Regions from separate parts of the Paenibacillus sp. FSL H8-0260 genome, predicted to be linked through region 2. Evidence: predicted binding sites of a transcription regulator. Region 2 holds the regulator's gene; the other holds the start of a gene.
The links. The regulator Rex, encoded in region 2, represses fermentation and respiration genes when NADH is low (regulators of the CRP and FNR family bind a similar motif). The targets are predictions, from matches to a motif close to TTGTGAAATATTTCACAA.
Positions count from the first base shown of each region.

Region 1 (8,132 bases), 280 kb from region 2:
AGCCTTGCATAAATAAGACAAATCGAATACCAGGTCCATCAACGGTTCCAAAGGTTTCCAAAGAATGTATGCGACCTTTAATCATAGGATGTCATCCTTTCGCCACGCCAGACTAACAGTCCCTTTTTCAACGATGAAGATCCCTGTCCTTGAGACTGTCATATCCCTATATCGCGGCAATAAAATTTAAAATTTTAACAATTCTTAAACAAGATATTACCGCCCTTGAGACAAGGGCGGTATCTTCCTTGCAATTATTTCAATAGTAGTACTAATTCAAAGATCTTCATGACAGGAACAAATTACATCGAACCGTGGAATGTACGGTTGATTACATCCATTTGTTGTTCACGAGTCAGCTTGATGAAGTTAACTGCATAACCGGATACACGGATAGTCAATTGTGGATAGTTCTCTGGGTGCTCCATAGCGTCCATCAGCTGTTCACGGTTAAATACGTTAACATTCAAATGCTGAGCGTTGTTATGGAAGTATCCATCCATCATGTGTACCAGGTTAGACTTACGGGAATCCTCGTCTTTACCAAGTGCCTTAGGTACGATGGAGAACGTATTAGAGATACCATCTTGTGCATCGGAGTAAGGCAGTTTAGCTACAGAGTTCAGGGAAGCCAAGGCACCTTTCTTGTCACGTCCGTGCATTGGGTTAGCACCTGGTGCGAAAGGTTCACCTTTCTTACGTCCGTCAGGTGTAGTACCTGTCTTCTTACCGTACACTACATTCGAAGTAATGGTCAGTACCGATTGAGTCGGCACAGAATCACGATATGTTTTGTTTTTACGGATCATAGTCATGAAGGTTTCAACCAATTCTACTGCGATGCTGTCAACAGCATCGTCATTGTTACCGTAGCAAGGGAATTCGCCTTCGGTTTCGAAATCGATCGCAATACCTTGTTCGTTACGAATAGGTTTTACTTTGGCGTATTTAATTGCGCTTAGTGAGTCAGCTGCAACGGACAGCCCAGCAATACCACAAGCCATCGTACGCAGAATGTCACGGTCATGCAGCGCCATTTCGATACGTTCGTAAGAATATTTGTCATGCATATAGTGAATGATGTTCAAAGTGTTAACATAAGTCTTAGCCAACCACTCCATCATCGGTTTGAAACGTTTCATTACTTCGTCATAATCCAGATATTCAGAAGTGATCGCTGGGAATTCCGGTCCAACTTGTGCTCCGGATTTTTCATCCACACCACCATTGATAGCATACAGTAATGCTTTTGCCAGGTTGGCACGAGCACCGAAGAACTGCATTTGTTTACCGATACGCATTGGAGATACGCAGCAAGCAATCGCATAATCTTCACCCCAGTATGGACGCATTACATCGTCATTTTCATACTGAATTGCACTAGTTTCGATGGAAACCTTAGCACAATATTTTTTGAAGGCTTCAGGCAATTTTTCGGACCACAGTACAGTTAAGTTTGGTTCCGGAGCTGGACCCAAGTTGTACAGGGTGTTCAAGAAACGGAAGCTGTTCTTAGTAACACGAGTTGTTCCGTCTTCAGCCATACCACCGATGGATTCAGTTACCCATGTTGGGTCGCCGGAGAACAGATCATTATAGTCAGGTGTACGCAAGAATTTCACGATACGCAGTTTCATTACGAAATGATCGACGATTTCTTGTACTTGTTCTTCAGTCAAAGTGCCTTCAGCAATATCGCGTTCTGCATAGATGTCCAGGAAAGAGGACACACGGCCCAGGGACATCGCCGCACCATTTTGCTCTTTAACTGCTGCCAGATATCCGAAGTATACCCATTGAGTAGCTTCTTTGAAGTTGGTCGCCGGTCTGGAAATATCCATACCATGAGCAGCTGCCATTTCTTTCAATTCGCCAAGTGCACGAATTTGTTCGGACAGCTCTTCACGCAAACGAATGATATCTTCAGTCATGGAATCTACTTCAAGCTCAGTTTGTTGTTGTTTTTTGTCTTTAATGAGGAAATCAATACCGTACAGAGCAATGCGGCGGTAGTCGCCGATGATGCGTCCGCGGCCGTAAGCATCAGGAAGACCTGTAATTACGCCGGATTTACGCACAGCTCTCATGTCTGGTGTATATGCATCAAATACGCCTTGGTTATGCGTTTTGCGAATGTTCGTAAACATGTCAACGATGTTTTGCGGAAGCTCGAAGCCATAAGCCTTCGTAGCATCAACCATCATCTTGATCCCGCCGAATGGCTGGATGGAACGTTTGAAAGGAGCATCAGTCTGTACGCCTACAATTTGTTCCTTGTCCTTGTCAATGTAGCCTGGAGCATGTGAAGTGATTGTGGAGACAGTATCTAGGGAAACATCCCATACGCCGCCTCTTTCTCTTTCTTCCTTGCTCAATTGGGAAATAATCTTCCACAGTTCAGTTGTGTTACTAGTAGGTCCTACGAGGAATTCTTCGTTTCCTTCATAAGGCTTAATGTTGCTTGCGATAAAGTTGTTAACGTCAACTTTTCTGGACCATTTACCTTTTGTAAAACTTCTCCAACCGGATTTCACTTCTTGTACATCTTTTTCAATCACCGACATGCTAAATCCCTCCATCTATATTTATATTATATTTGTAGAGATCGCGGGCTTGAAGGTTGATCCCGTGTCTCGTGATCCCAAGAAAAATATGGTTGTTCGAAAATTCACAATCATTGTTCCATATATGGGACCGTTGTTTATATAAACATTTTAGTTTATTTTCTATAAATAGACTGTGACAAATATCACCTTTCCGGTGATATTTGTCACTTATATCTAATCCACAACCATCCTATTATCTACTTAACCAAATATTAATTATCAAATCTTCCGTAGAAAGCATTACGATATACATCTGCAAGTTCAGATACCAGTGGCAGCTTAGGATTGGCAGTTGTACATTGATCTTCAAATGCACGGTCAGCCAAGTAATCTACATGGGATTCAAAATCCTTAGGATCAAAGCCCAATTGTTGGAAGGATTCTTCGATACCCAGTTTTTTGTTCATGTCGCGAATAGCATTGATCAGGCTAGTTACACCTTCTTCAGTTGTGCGAGCTGGCAATCCCAGAATACGGGCGATTTCTGCATAACGCTCGTCAGCTACGAAGTGTGAATATTTAGGGAACGAAGCGAACTTCGTAGGTTTCTTAGCATTGTAACGAATAACGTGTGGCATAAGGATCGCATTAGTACGACCGTGAGCAGTGTGATATTGACCGCCCCATTTATGCGCCAAGCTGTGGTTAATACCCAGGAAAGCATTAGCAAAGGCCATACCAGCAAGTGTTGATGCGTTATGCATTTTTTCACGGGCAACTCTGTCGCCTTCAAGAGCCGATTTTTCAAGGTATTGGAATACCAATTGGATTGCTTTAATTGCCAGACCATCCGTGTAGTCACTCGCCATAACAGATACATAAGCTTCGATGGCATGTGTCAATACGTCCATACCCGTATCAGCTACAGCAGTTTTTGGCAAGCTATATACGAACTCTGGATCAATGATAGCTACGTCTGGAGTTAGCTCGTAGTCAGCCAAAGGATATTTAGTGTGTTGTTCAGTTGTTTTATCGGTAATAACTGCAAAAGATGTTACTTCCGAACCTGTACCCGAAGTAGTTGGAATCGCTACAAACTTAGCTTTGTTTCCAAGTTTAGGGAATTTGTAAACCCGTTTACGGATATCCATGAATTTTTGTTTCAGACCGTTAAAGTCAGCGTCTGGATGTTCATAGAATAACCACATTCCTTTTGCAGCATCCATTGGGGAACCACCACCAAGTGCGATGATGCAGTCCGGTTGGAATCTGTTCATCATTGCTGTACCTTTTTCAACTGTAGTTGTCGATGGATCTGGTTCAACTTCCGAGAACACTTCGATCGCTACAGGAGTTTGGCGTTGACGCAGGTAATGTTCAACTCTCTCAACATATCCAAGCTTAACCATCATTGGGTCAGTGATAATTGCGACACGTGTGATATCAGGCATTTTGGTTAGGTACTGAGTAGCGCCTTTTTCGAAATAGATCTTGTCAGGTACTTTAAACCATTGCATATTCACGGTACGACGATTCACCCTTTTCACGTTGATCAAATTAATTGCTGTAACGTTTTGCGACACGGAGTTACGACCATAAGATCCGCAGCCCAGCGTCAACGAAGGGATGTTAGTGTTATAGATATCGCCGATCGCACCATGAGTGGAAGGCGAGTTAACGAGAATACGTCCTGTTTGCAGACGGTTGGAGAACTTCATGATTACTTCTTCATTGTTGGAGTGGATAGCCGAACTATGGCCCATACCACCAAATTCAACAACTTGTGCTGCGCGTTCAATACCTTGATCTGCGTTTTTAACTTTGTAGCAAGCAAGCACAGGACTCAATTTTTCAGCGGACAATGGATATTTAGTGCCTACACCTTCAAGTTCTGCTACCAGAATCTTAGTGCCGGCAGGAACTTGAATGCCGCACATTTCAGCAATTTTCACTGCGGATTGTCCAACGATTGCTGGATTAACCGCACATTTATCAACGTTCATAGCGCCGCTAGTAAGTTTGGCAGCTTCTTCTTTGTTAACAAAGTAGCAGCCATTAGCGATCATTTTCTTTTTCACTTGATCGAAGATTGGTTCTTCGATAATAACAGCTTGCTCGGAAGCGCAGATCATACCATTATCAAATGTTTTGGAAAGAATGATGTCCGTTACGGCTTGATCGATATCCGCGCTCTTTTCGATGAATGCAGGTACGTTACCAGGACCTACGCCAAGAGCTGGTTTACCACAGCTATAAGCTGCTTTTACCATTGCAGAACCGCCAGTTGCAAGAATAAGTGCAACGTCAGGGTTATTCATCAAAGCGTTTGTTTTGTCCATCGTTGGCATTTCAATCCATTGGATACAATTCTCAGGTGCGCCAGCTTTTACAGCCGCATCATGAAGAATTCTAGCAGCTGCTGCACTACACTCTTGCGCAGATGGGTGGAAACCGAATATAATAGGGTTCCGTGTCTTAATCGAAATCAACGCTTTAAACATCGTGGTGGATGTAGGGTTGGTTACCGGTGTGATACCCATTACAATTCCGACGGGCTCAGCAATTTTTTGGAAGCTTTCATAAGCATTGTCTTCAATAACGCCTACTGTTTTATCGTATTTAATTCCGTGCCAGATATATTCTGTCGAGAAGATGTTTTTAGTAATTTTGTCTTCGTAAACCCCGCGGCCAGTTTCTTCTACAGCCAATTTAGCGAGGTACATATGTTTGTCGAGTCCAGCCAACGCCATTGCATGAACGATTGTGTCAACTTGCTCTTGATCCAGCGCCATGAATGCCTCATGTGCTTTTTTCGCTTTATCCACCAAAGTCTGAATATACTCTTCAGCGGTAGTTTGTTTAACTTGGGCGGCGACTTCGTTCTTAACTGCCATCTCCCTCGTCCTCCTGTCAATTTTTAGGTTGTTTTTCTCTACACATTTATCTTATCACATCATTTCCACCTTGTATAGTGAAATCTTTCACAAAGTATAAAGTTTTTTTGATTTGTTTTCAAAGCGCTTTCATTCGATCATATTATAGGTGTTTTACCATTATTTATGCTGTATTATTCCTTAAATCTAAAGTTTATGTTTAAAAAGACAAGAACCGATACCCATTTTCTACCTTTCCGCTCGCAAAAATATTTTAAAAATGCAAATCTAATTTTGTTGACACTCTATTTTTCCCATGACCCTCTAAAAAATAGTCGGGAGCCATCCGTTGGGTTGATTTATAAAAATATCAATAATATAAACATAAAAAAACCGACTCCTAAAGGAGCCGGTTCTGTCCTTCCTTGCCTATTCTACTTTAATTGTATCGAAAAATTTCTCTTGCACTGTTTTGGCAGCAGCTTCAAGCTGTGTCTTGGAATCTGTTCCCTTTTTGGAGAACAGCTCTTGAATTACATTGGACATGGTTGCGTAGTAGTCCTGTGTATTGTATTGCGCTTCCGGTTTACCGTCCAGCAAGCCTAAAATATCAGGGCTGTATTGATATACATTTGTATATTTATCATACACAGCTTTTGTTTTCTTGCCGAAGTCAGAATCTGCAGAATAGTAATCTAAGAGCGGCGGAATAAAGTATTTGCCATCCGTTGTACGTTGTTGCAGAACCGCATCCAGTGCTTCTAGACCTTTATCGGAGAAGTAATCAAATGTAATATAACGGAATGCCATTTCTTGCTCGTCTGGTGTTGCATTTGGATTGATTACAAGGTAGTCACCACCAAGTACCCCAGTGTGTTTTCCGCCTTTTTCCATCGCAGGCATTGGATACGTAAGTACATCTTCTGGTTTCAGACCGCCTTGATTCAACGCTTGCTCAATAACACCGTCAGATCCAGCCATTACCATTGCTGTACGACTTTGTTGGAATGCGCCTACAGCATCGCCCCAGCCCAGTGCCCAGTCCTGAGGAATCGCGTTTGCTTCCCATCTAAGTTTCTTGTAGAAATCCAGCGCTTTAATCCCAGCCTCAGAATTAAAAGTAGCTACAACCTTACCGCCTTCAATCTTCTGAATTTCACCGCCAGCTTCGAACAGGAAGTTGGTCCAGTTCCAGCCAGCTTCATTCCCTTTACCCATTGGAGCAATACCGGAAATCCCTTTTTTGGTATCAGCTACGCCTTTCGCGGTATTCAGCATATCATCCCAAGTCCAATCCATAGATGGAACAGCAACGCCTTTTTCATCCAGCATTTTTTTGTTGATCATTGTGGTTGTTACATAACCCTTTTGAGTTACGCCGAATACTTTTCCGTCAATGATAAATTGGTTTTGGAGAACCGGGTTAATTTGATCCTTAAATTCGTATTTATTCCACAGATCCGTAATGTCAGCTACCCAGCCTTTTTCAACAAGAAATTTTGCTTCTGTAGCGTAAGTGTTAAAGAAGGTTGGAGCTTCATTCGCTGCCATTTTGATGCCGATTTCACTTACATTGTACTGCCAATCGTCTTTGACGATTTCAACATTCGGATACTCCTCTTGGAAACGTTTGATCTTGTCATCTTCCTGTGCTCTAACTTCGGTTAGGTCAGGGGTTGGATAGTGAATTTTGATGGTCACTTTTCTTTGTGTGATATCATCAGTTGGCGCTGCTGTAGCACTGCCAGCATTATCTGTTGCAGCATTCGTTGGCGCAGTAGTCGCTTCCCCTTCCTTGTTTCCTGTTGTGTTTCCGTTATTGTTGTTACCGCCGCATGCGGTTAACAATGATCCGGCCACAAGGAGGCTTAGTAGCACGCTAGAGTACTTACGCATTGAAACTCCCCTTTTCAATTCATAGTTATCTTACATATCGATCATAAAAGAGAAATCGTTTACAAACGAGGTGCATTTATATTCCTTTCATGTGCATGTTTACGATCCGTGACTAAATTCGTCGATCCGCGCTTATCCCTTAACTGCTGATAATGCGACACCACGCATAATGAACTTTTGGAAGATCAGGAAGACAAGGATCGGCGGCAACGATACGATAAATAGGATAGCGAATTTAATATTCGTATTAAGTGCCTTTACATTAATAACGTATTTATAGATTGCTGTCGCGAGCGTATATTTCTCTTCACTGTGCATAACCAGAGATGGCCAGAACCAGTCATTCCATGCAGTAGAAAAGATAAAGATCGCCAGCGTAGCAAATATCGGAACCGACAATGGCACTGCAATGGAGAAAAAGCTTCTCGGCTCAGAGGAGCCGTCAATCCGCGCGGCTTCAAAAATTTCAGGATGTATCCCATCAAAAAAGTTCTTTAAGAGTAGAAAATAGAATGTATTCGCACCAGCCGGCAGCCAAAAGGCAGCGTACTGATTCAGTAATCCAAGCTCTTTTAGATTGACAAAGTTGGGAATCATGTAGCTGGTCGCCGGAATAAATAATGTCATCAGGAAAAAGAAATAAATTGCCTTTCTGTAAGGAACATTCATACGAGAAATGCTGAAAGCAGACATTCCCAATACGACTAGTGTCACGACCATATTCCCCACAAAAATATAAATAGTGTTCTTAAGGAACATCAGCAGATCAATGTAGTTCATCGCTTCTTTAAGGTTGCTGAAGTGCCATTCCTGCGGG
Region 1 is NZ_CP150298.1:4,964,304-4,972,435, forward strand. It holds gene pflA (pyruvate formate-lyase-activating protein) at 1-85, opposite strand, end outside; gene pflB (formate C-acetyltransferase) at 303-2,564, opposite strand; gene adhE (bifunctional acetaldehyde-CoA/alcohol dehydrogenase) at 2,819-5,440, opposite strand; gene MHI51_RS22200 (ABC transporter substrate-binding protein) at 5,849-7,315, opposite strand; gene MHI51_RS22205 (carbohydrate ABC transporter permease) at 7,448-8,132, opposite strand, start outside.
Region 1: a site for Rex is predicted at 5,516-5,533, ahead of adhE (bifunctional acetaldehyde-CoA/alcohol dehydrogenase). Genes of this name have one in related genera too.

Region 2 (8,132 bases):
ATTTTGTATCTTCAAAAGTAGCATCTGAAGTTTTCAGACCGCGTACAATTTCAACAAGATCCACTTTAGCTACAGGGTATATGAAATGCATTCCGATCACGCGTTCCGGATACATTGTAGAACTTGCAAGTTCAGTCAAGCTAAGTGTTGACGTATTGCTGGCAAGAATAATGTGGTTTGGACATACTTGATCCAGTTGATTCAATATTTTTTTCTTTTCTTCTAAATCCTCAACGATTGTTTCGATAACCATGTCACAAGAGCTCAGCTCTGCGAAATGTGTCACTTTTTGAATGCGGCTAAGAATCAGCTTTTTCTCAGCTTGAGTGATCGCCCATTTCTCCAGTTGCTTATCTAGACTTGTCTCGATCATTTCGTAGGAGTAGTCCAGTTTCTCAGGGGTTTTCTCCACCAGCAATACATCCAGGCCCTTGGCTGCCAGCATTTCGGCAATCCCTTGTCCCATTGTGCCACCGCCGATGACACCAATTTTCTTGAAATTCATAAAAAAGTCTCCATCCTTTCAGGTATCTATACTTTTGTATTGTACCTTGTCTGTCGCAAAAATTTATAAAGCCCGACATATAATGATATCTTAGCATGCCTGAAAAGTAAAAAAAAATAACCAGCATAAATATTTATGCTGGTAAACGCACGCTGTCACGAAATTGACATCGAAATTGCTCTCCAGAGAGCACTTCTTCCTTCATTAAAATGTCAAGGGAGTAATCAAATACATTTCGTTGCTTTTCAAGGTGGTCGTGAGTACGTACCATCAATTCATCCAATATTTTACTGTTTTCCTTCATAAGCTCTTCAGTGGTAACCATTTCCAACTTGGCGATACCCAACGAAGTCAATCCGGATTTCATCATGGTTTCGACAATATTCAGGGCCTGATCAAAATCGCCACGCGAACCTGTGCTTCGTCCGCCATAATACATTTCTTCTGCAGCCGCTCCACCAAGTGCGATCATAATCTGATCTTCTAGATAATCTTTGGTGTACAAATACTGCTCTTGCTGAGGATTGTGACGTACATAACCAAGGGCTTGCCCCCGCGGAGTCAGCGTAACCTGACTAACACTTCCCGGACGAAGCAGTTCTGCCATAATGGCATGTCCCAATTCGTGGATTGCCACCCGTTTTTTCTCTTCGTGGTTAGTTTCTCTGTCCGTTTTTTCCCCCATCATAACCTTGTCAATCGCCATCGACAGATGCCGCTGCTCAACCTCTGTCAATTCCTCACGCATCATATAAATTGCTGCCTCATTCATAACACTTTCGAGCTGAGCACCGGAAAAACCATAGGCTTCTTCGGAAATTTTGTCGAGGTTCACATTGGCATGAAGCGGCTTATTTTTGGCATGTAATTCGAGAATCGATCTGCGGCCTTTTTTATCAGGCATGTCCACTTGAATATGACGGTCAAACCGGCCAGGACGCAGCAATGCTGAATCAAGCATTTCTTTACGGTTAGTGGCTGCTACCAGTAGAATGCGTGGTGTTTCGTTGTTATAGATCCCGTCCATCTCAGTCAACAGCTGATTCAAGGTCTGATCATATTCTCGTTGCTGTCCGCCTTCACGCTTACCGCCAATTACGTCAATTTCATCTATGAAAATAATAGCGCTTTGCTTGTTTTCCTTAAGGGCGCGGGTACGGGCATCCTTAAACAAATCGCGGATACGGCCGGCACCGACACCTACGTACATTTCTACAAACTCACTGCCTGATGCTGCAACAAATACAGAGTTCGTATAATGTGCTGCTGCTCTAGCCATAAGGGTCTTACCTGTTCCTGGAGGGCCTGTAAGCAGAATCCCTTTCAAAGGCCGAATCCCGAATTTGCTGATTTCCTCATGCCGGATCAAAAAATCCAACGCTTCACGAAGCTCCTGTTTTGCATTGTCTTGCCCGCCAATTTCTTCAAAAGTAAGCTTTGAAGGTCCATCCTTCTTGCGTTTCTTCCCGGCACCTGCATTTACCGCAAGTCCGCCTCTTAAATGAGCAATGATAAGTAAAGCCGTGAGCATCCCAGCAGCAATTACAATCGGGAATATATTAATGCCTAGAAAAGCCATGAAAATAAACAAGACAGGAACAAATCCGATTAGAATTTCTTTAAGGTATTTAGGCATTATTCCATACCCCCAATGTCGCAGGTTTTCGCGGCAAAATAATAAATTTGCTTTCTTTTCCATTACTCAAGCTTACATAGACATTATTGTCGTCAATTTCTGTTGAGGCTATCACATTTTTATATTGCGGATATTGCGCTTTGAGTCCATCAAGTTCTGTGGGTATAAGTGTATATTTACGGCTCTCCATGGCTTCAGCTACAGAGAACATCGCTTTATCCCAGTATTCATCCAGCAATTCACTGGAGTTCTGTTCTACATCAAGTTTTAGTGTACGTCCATCAATCATCGATTTTCCTTCTTGGGAGACGTACTGAACCAGCTCACGTAATTTCGTGCCTGGCTGGAGATCAAGTTTCAAAGTGACCTCATTGCGGTTAATACTGATATGAGAATTATTGACGCCCTCATATTGAGATACAATCTTCTGAAGTGGTTCCTGCATTGCAAACTGACGATACAAAAAGAAGCCACCAAACAATAGAGTAGCCGACAGTAGAGACGTTATCAGCACAGGTACAAGACGTAATTTCAAGAAACGTCCTCCTCTCAAAGATGACAAAATATAAAGCTCATTATAATAATTTATAGCTACTTGAGAGCTCATCAGAGAGACTGAAGTCTCTTATTGCTGTTCTAATTACAAGTAGTAGTATATCACAGGTGTATATACTAATTTCAAAATAAATGTGAATATATTTAAAATTTAATTTTTTAAATATTTCCATCAATACCAAATAAATTCCTCACTTTCGACAAAACCGGCCTTGATTTTTAATCAATCGGCCTATTTTCGTATGTGAATTTAAGAGAATATTCGATGATAACCACCCATTCAGTATATCACTTAGTATATCACTTTTGTACATCAAATAAATGTAAACAAGCGAACTTATTATAAGTTCGCTTGTTTACTATGACACCCTTAATTTCCTTATGTTCAGCTTAACTTTTAGGTAAACTGTAACCTTCGCCCATTCGGGACCCATCCGAAAAGCGATAAAATTGATAATAATACCGACCGCTCTGTTTATAAAAAAGCTGCCAAGCATACTCTCCGTTATATACTCCCGGCAGCAAGCGTTCAATCGTTATGTCCGGAAGATCAGCTTTGATAATGCCGCGTATTTGGGCTTCCGAGGTTCCTTTACTTAGTTCCTCAGCAAACACTGCGTCGTCGCCTTCAGCAAATTTTCCATCTACCGTAAAGCGGACCCAGACCATAAGAGCAGTCCCGGCTTCATTTTTCCCTGTTAATACCCAGTACACTGCATTTTCATCCCAAACCGATTTTTGTGCTTTGGTTACCTCTGTTAGACCCGCTCTGGTTTTGGCAACATCCTTAGCGATATCACGCTCGTTCCATTGATCTTTCATAATATAGGCATAGAACTGGATAAGTCCAAACCCCAGGAGCAGAATCAGAACTGACCCCAGGAGGATCCATTTTTTCCTTTTCTTCAAGGTACAGCTCCCTTTCTAGTAATATATCTTTTTTGATTATATAACACACCCGCGTGTTTATCCAAAATTTCATAATTTTCTAGGTTTCCCAGCCTTAAAAATACACAAAAGGCCGCAACTTTTGCTAAAAGCAAAAAGTCGCAGCCTATTATTTATTCGTTATTCTCCAGACTTAACGCTTCAATAAACCTTCGAAGGCTTCTTGCGCTTTACGCCGGATAGCTTCCTCATCCAGGGTTAAGCATTGTCCATGCTTGATGACCTGTTTACCATTCACCCACACATGCTCAACATCCTTAGCGCTAGCAGAGTAAACCGCATGAGACAACAGATCTGTGTGTGGCAGCAAATGCGGCTGATCGATATCAATAGCAATGAAATCTGCTTTCATCCCTACAGCAAGTCTGCCTACATTATTTAAAAAGATGGACTGCGCGCCATATTCTGTAGCCATACGCAGAGCCTCTGGAGCTGGAACAGCCGTTGGATCACCGCTGACACCCTTATGAATGAGAGCTGCAAGCCGCATCTCTTCAAACATATCCAAGTTATTGTTGCTTGCCGCGCCATCCGTGCCAAGAGACACCTTCACACCAGCTTTTAGAAGATCAGTAACCCGAGCCACTCCGCTAGCCAACTTCAAATTACTGCCCGGATTATGAGATACACCCACATTATGGCGAGCCAAGATCTCAATCTCTTCATCATTTAAATGAACACCATGTGCAACTATCGAGGGACGTGTGAACATGCCAAGCTTCTCTAAGTGAGCTACAGGACGCAACCCGTAATCCGCCACATTTTGTTCCACTTCACGTTTCGTTTCGGACATATGCGTATGCATCGGTAAATCCAGATCATGCGCTGCCTGCACGAACTTAACCAGGAAGTCCGGAGGGCAAGTATAAGGGGCGTGCGGCGAGATCATAGTAGTAATTCTGCCTTCAGCCTTTCCATGCCAGTTACGGGCAAAAGAAATCGCTTCCGCAAGCTTGTGATTCTGTACATCCTCTGGACATAACCCGATCACACCACGCATCAATACGGAACGGATACCTGATAACTCAGCTACCTCGGCTACTCGGTCCATATGATCATACATATCGAGGAAGGTCGTAGTTCCACCCTTCAGCATTTCCAATACAGATAAGGAGGTTCCCCAGTATACATCATCACCGGTGAACTTTTCCTCCATTGGCCACATCTTCTCCTGAAGCCACACTTGTAGCGCTAAATCATCTCCATATCCACGCAGCAAAGACATCGCCGCATGACCATGTGTGTTTACAAGTCCAGGCATGAACAGCAGACGGCTGCCATCAACCACTTGCACTCCAGCTTCCATCTGAGGCTCTTCTTTTCCTATGTAAGTGATTAAATCATCTTCAATAGTCATATATCCACTCAGAACCGGCTCATCCGTTCCCGGAGTCAGAAAATACCCGCCCTTAATTATCGTTTTATTGTTGTTCATGTTCGCTTTCTTCCTTTCCATCCCGCAAGTAATAAGCAAGACTTTGCAGATCAGTTGTAAAATCAGCTGCATGCACCCGGATATTCGGTGGTGTCTTCAGAATCACAGGGGCAAAGTTCAAAATCGCTTCAATCCCAGAAGAAATGAGAATATCTGCTACATTTTGAGCTTCTGAATCAGGTACGGTAATAATGGCAATGCGAATACCTTGCTCACGAATCGTGCTGCCTAGTTCATCCATCGGTTGCACAGTAAGGGAGTTGATCTTACGTCCAACCTTAGGAGCGTACGAATCAAATATAGCCGTGATTTTCATAGTATCTTTAAGATATGCATTGTAATTAGACAAGGCATGTCCGAGATTACCTGCTCCAACTAAAGCTACATTAAGCTGTTGATCCAGCTTCAGGATATGACGGATTTTCTCAATAAGATACGTTACATCATAGCCGATACCTTTTCTGCCGAAGTCACCAAAATATGCTAAATCCTTACGAATCTGTGCGGGATTAAGATCAAGCTTTTGTCCAAGTTCCTGAGAGGAAACTGTTAATATTTCGCGATTCTGGAGATCATTCAAAAAACGCAAGTACACAGGCAGTCTGCGAACAACGGCTTCTGATATTTTATCCGATTTCATATTTTTCCTCCTAAAAATAGTAATGTTCTTGTGAAAATCCATATTCAAACGTCTACCTCTCCTTATTAAGGACGGTACTGTAACACACCGCCCTTAAGGATAAGGAGGAGCTAAACTGAAGACGAGCGTTTTAAGAAGCGCCGCCATCCTCTAGCCATTCCGCTATGCGAGGGACCATTTGATCAGTAAGCATATGCTCCATTTTGGGACCAGGCAATGAATAAAGGAAATACTTCCCGTAATGAGATTCAATAACCCTTGTATCATAAACAATAACTATTCCGCGATCCTGCGCCGTGCGAACCAGTCTTCCGAATCCCTGCTTAAAACGAATAACCGCTTGAGGAACAGATAATTTCATGAACGGATTCTTCTTCTGGGCCTGTAATAACTCCGACTTCGCTTCCGCCAACGGGTGATTCGGCGGTTGAAACGGAAGTCTCACGATGGCCAGGCAAGTCAGTGCTTCACCTGGAATATCTACACCTTCCCAGAAGCTGCTCGTCCCCAGCAATACGGATGCTGCACTGTCCTGAAAGCGGCGGATCAGCTTGCTCCGGCTGCCACCTTCCACGCCTTGACCAAGCACCGTAATCTCTTGTGAGGCTAAAGCCTCTTTAAGCGGATCATATACCTGACGCAGCATTTTATAAGAAGTAAACAGAACCAGCATCCGCCCACGTGTTGTTTTAGCAGCTTCCGATAATGACTGTACGAGTGTATCGACAAATCGAGCATCGCCCACACTGCCCTTCACACTAGGAAAATCACGCGGTATAACTAACAGTGCCTGCTCGCGATACTTAAAGGGAGAAGGAAGAAGTGAGGTCATTAGACGTCCTTCTTCCGCAGCTTCGTTAAGTCCGAGATTATCAATCATAAATTGAAAAGATTTATCTACAGACAGCGTCGCCGAGGTAAGCACGATGCTTTTTTTCTTATCGAAGAACAACTCTTTAAGCTGGCTGCTAACATCCACAGGGACAGCATACATCTGCAGTGATTTGCTGCGGTAATTCCCATTTGCCTCCAGCCAATATACTACATTATCGTCATTCAGCCCCATAAAGAATCTTACTTGCTCACGGATGGAAGCCAAATCCTTAAATAAACCGCTAATATCAGTAACAAGACTGTCTGCTGAGGATTGGCTTTCCTGGTCGCGCATCTCGTTAAGCATTTTATCACCCTTACGGATGATGTCGCTTAACGTCAGATTCATAGTGTTCTCTAGTGCAACCAATTCATCCCAATCCTTCGGCTTACGGGCGGGAATCAAACGCATAACCAGTTGTCCCGCTTCCCCTGCCCCTGCATCACTGCGTTCCGGCAAAAGGCTGAACAGCTTGTCGCTGAGTGCATCCCAGGTTTCTTTGACGGTAAGCAGATCCGGGTAGATCCGATCGATGACTCCGCTCCATTCTGAAGCCTCTTCACTGCCTGACGACTGTAATATCTGGCGCAGAGCAGGAAGCTGTCCGTTTCGGCTATCTTTATACAGCCGCGATAATGTGTGTGCCACAGTGAAATGCTTCATATGCATGCCAAGATGTTTACCAGCCACATCTTCTAAATGATGTGCTTCATCAATGACAAGATGCTCGTAAGCCGGAAGCAGCTGGTGCCCAGCCTTAACATCTGCGAATAGCTTGGAGTGGTTCGTAATAACCACGTCAGCAATCCCAGCTTCATGCTTGGCCCTATGATAATAACATTTGCGGAACCAAGGACAAGAACGGCCCAGACAGGAATCGGTATCGCTTGCCACCGTCTCCCAGAAATCACCGCCCCGGCCGCTTAAATTCAGCTCTTCATCATCCCCTGATTCACTTTGAGTGAGCCATACAATCATCTGAGCGGCAGTAAGCGCATCTTCCCTTGGGCTTATAAAGTCCTTTTTATTAATTTTATGCTCAAACTTACGCAGACACAAATAATGCCCTCTTCCCTTAAAAATAGCAGCTTTAAACGGAAAAGGAACTACCTGCGTTAACAAAGGGATATCCCGCTCGCGCAATTGGTCCTGCAGATTAATGGTATGAGTGCTGACCATGACTTTTTCATTGGTGCGAACGCTTTGATAAATGGCAGGCAACAAATAACCGAGCGATTTACCGGTTCCTGTGCCCGCTTCGATCAGTAGGTGTTTGTCTTCGGCAAGTGCCGTCATCACCTCATTGATCATAATATCCTGAGCTTCCCGGCTTTCATACTGCGGTAATGTGTCTTTAAGTCGTTTGGTTACTTCGTCCATATAATCAGTAAAAGATAAATTCGCTAGCGGATTCTCAGCATGCTCATCTCTAGGTGGCGCTAACTCCGTCCAATCTCCTACTGCAAGCGCTAATTGACGATAGAAAGTCAGATCACCTTCGGGCTGTAGCGTCTCCGCTTCCCGCTCTCGCAGCAGACC
Region 2 is NZ_CP150298.1:4,686,406-4,694,537, forward strand. It holds gene MHI51_RS20870 (3-hydroxyacyl-CoA dehydrogenase family protein) at 1-505, opposite strand, end outside; gene MHI51_RS20875 (AAA family ATPase) at 639-2,141, opposite strand; gene MHI51_RS20880 (hypothetical protein) at 2,134-2,676, opposite strand; gene MHI51_RS20885 (DUF5590 domain-containing protein) at 3,087-3,605, opposite strand; gene MHI51_RS20890 (amidohydrolase) at 3,778-5,079, opposite strand; gene MHI51_RS20895 (redox-sensing transcriptional repressor Rex) at 5,066-5,719, opposite strand; gene dinG (ATP-dependent DNA helicase DinG) at 5,850-8,132, opposite strand, start outside.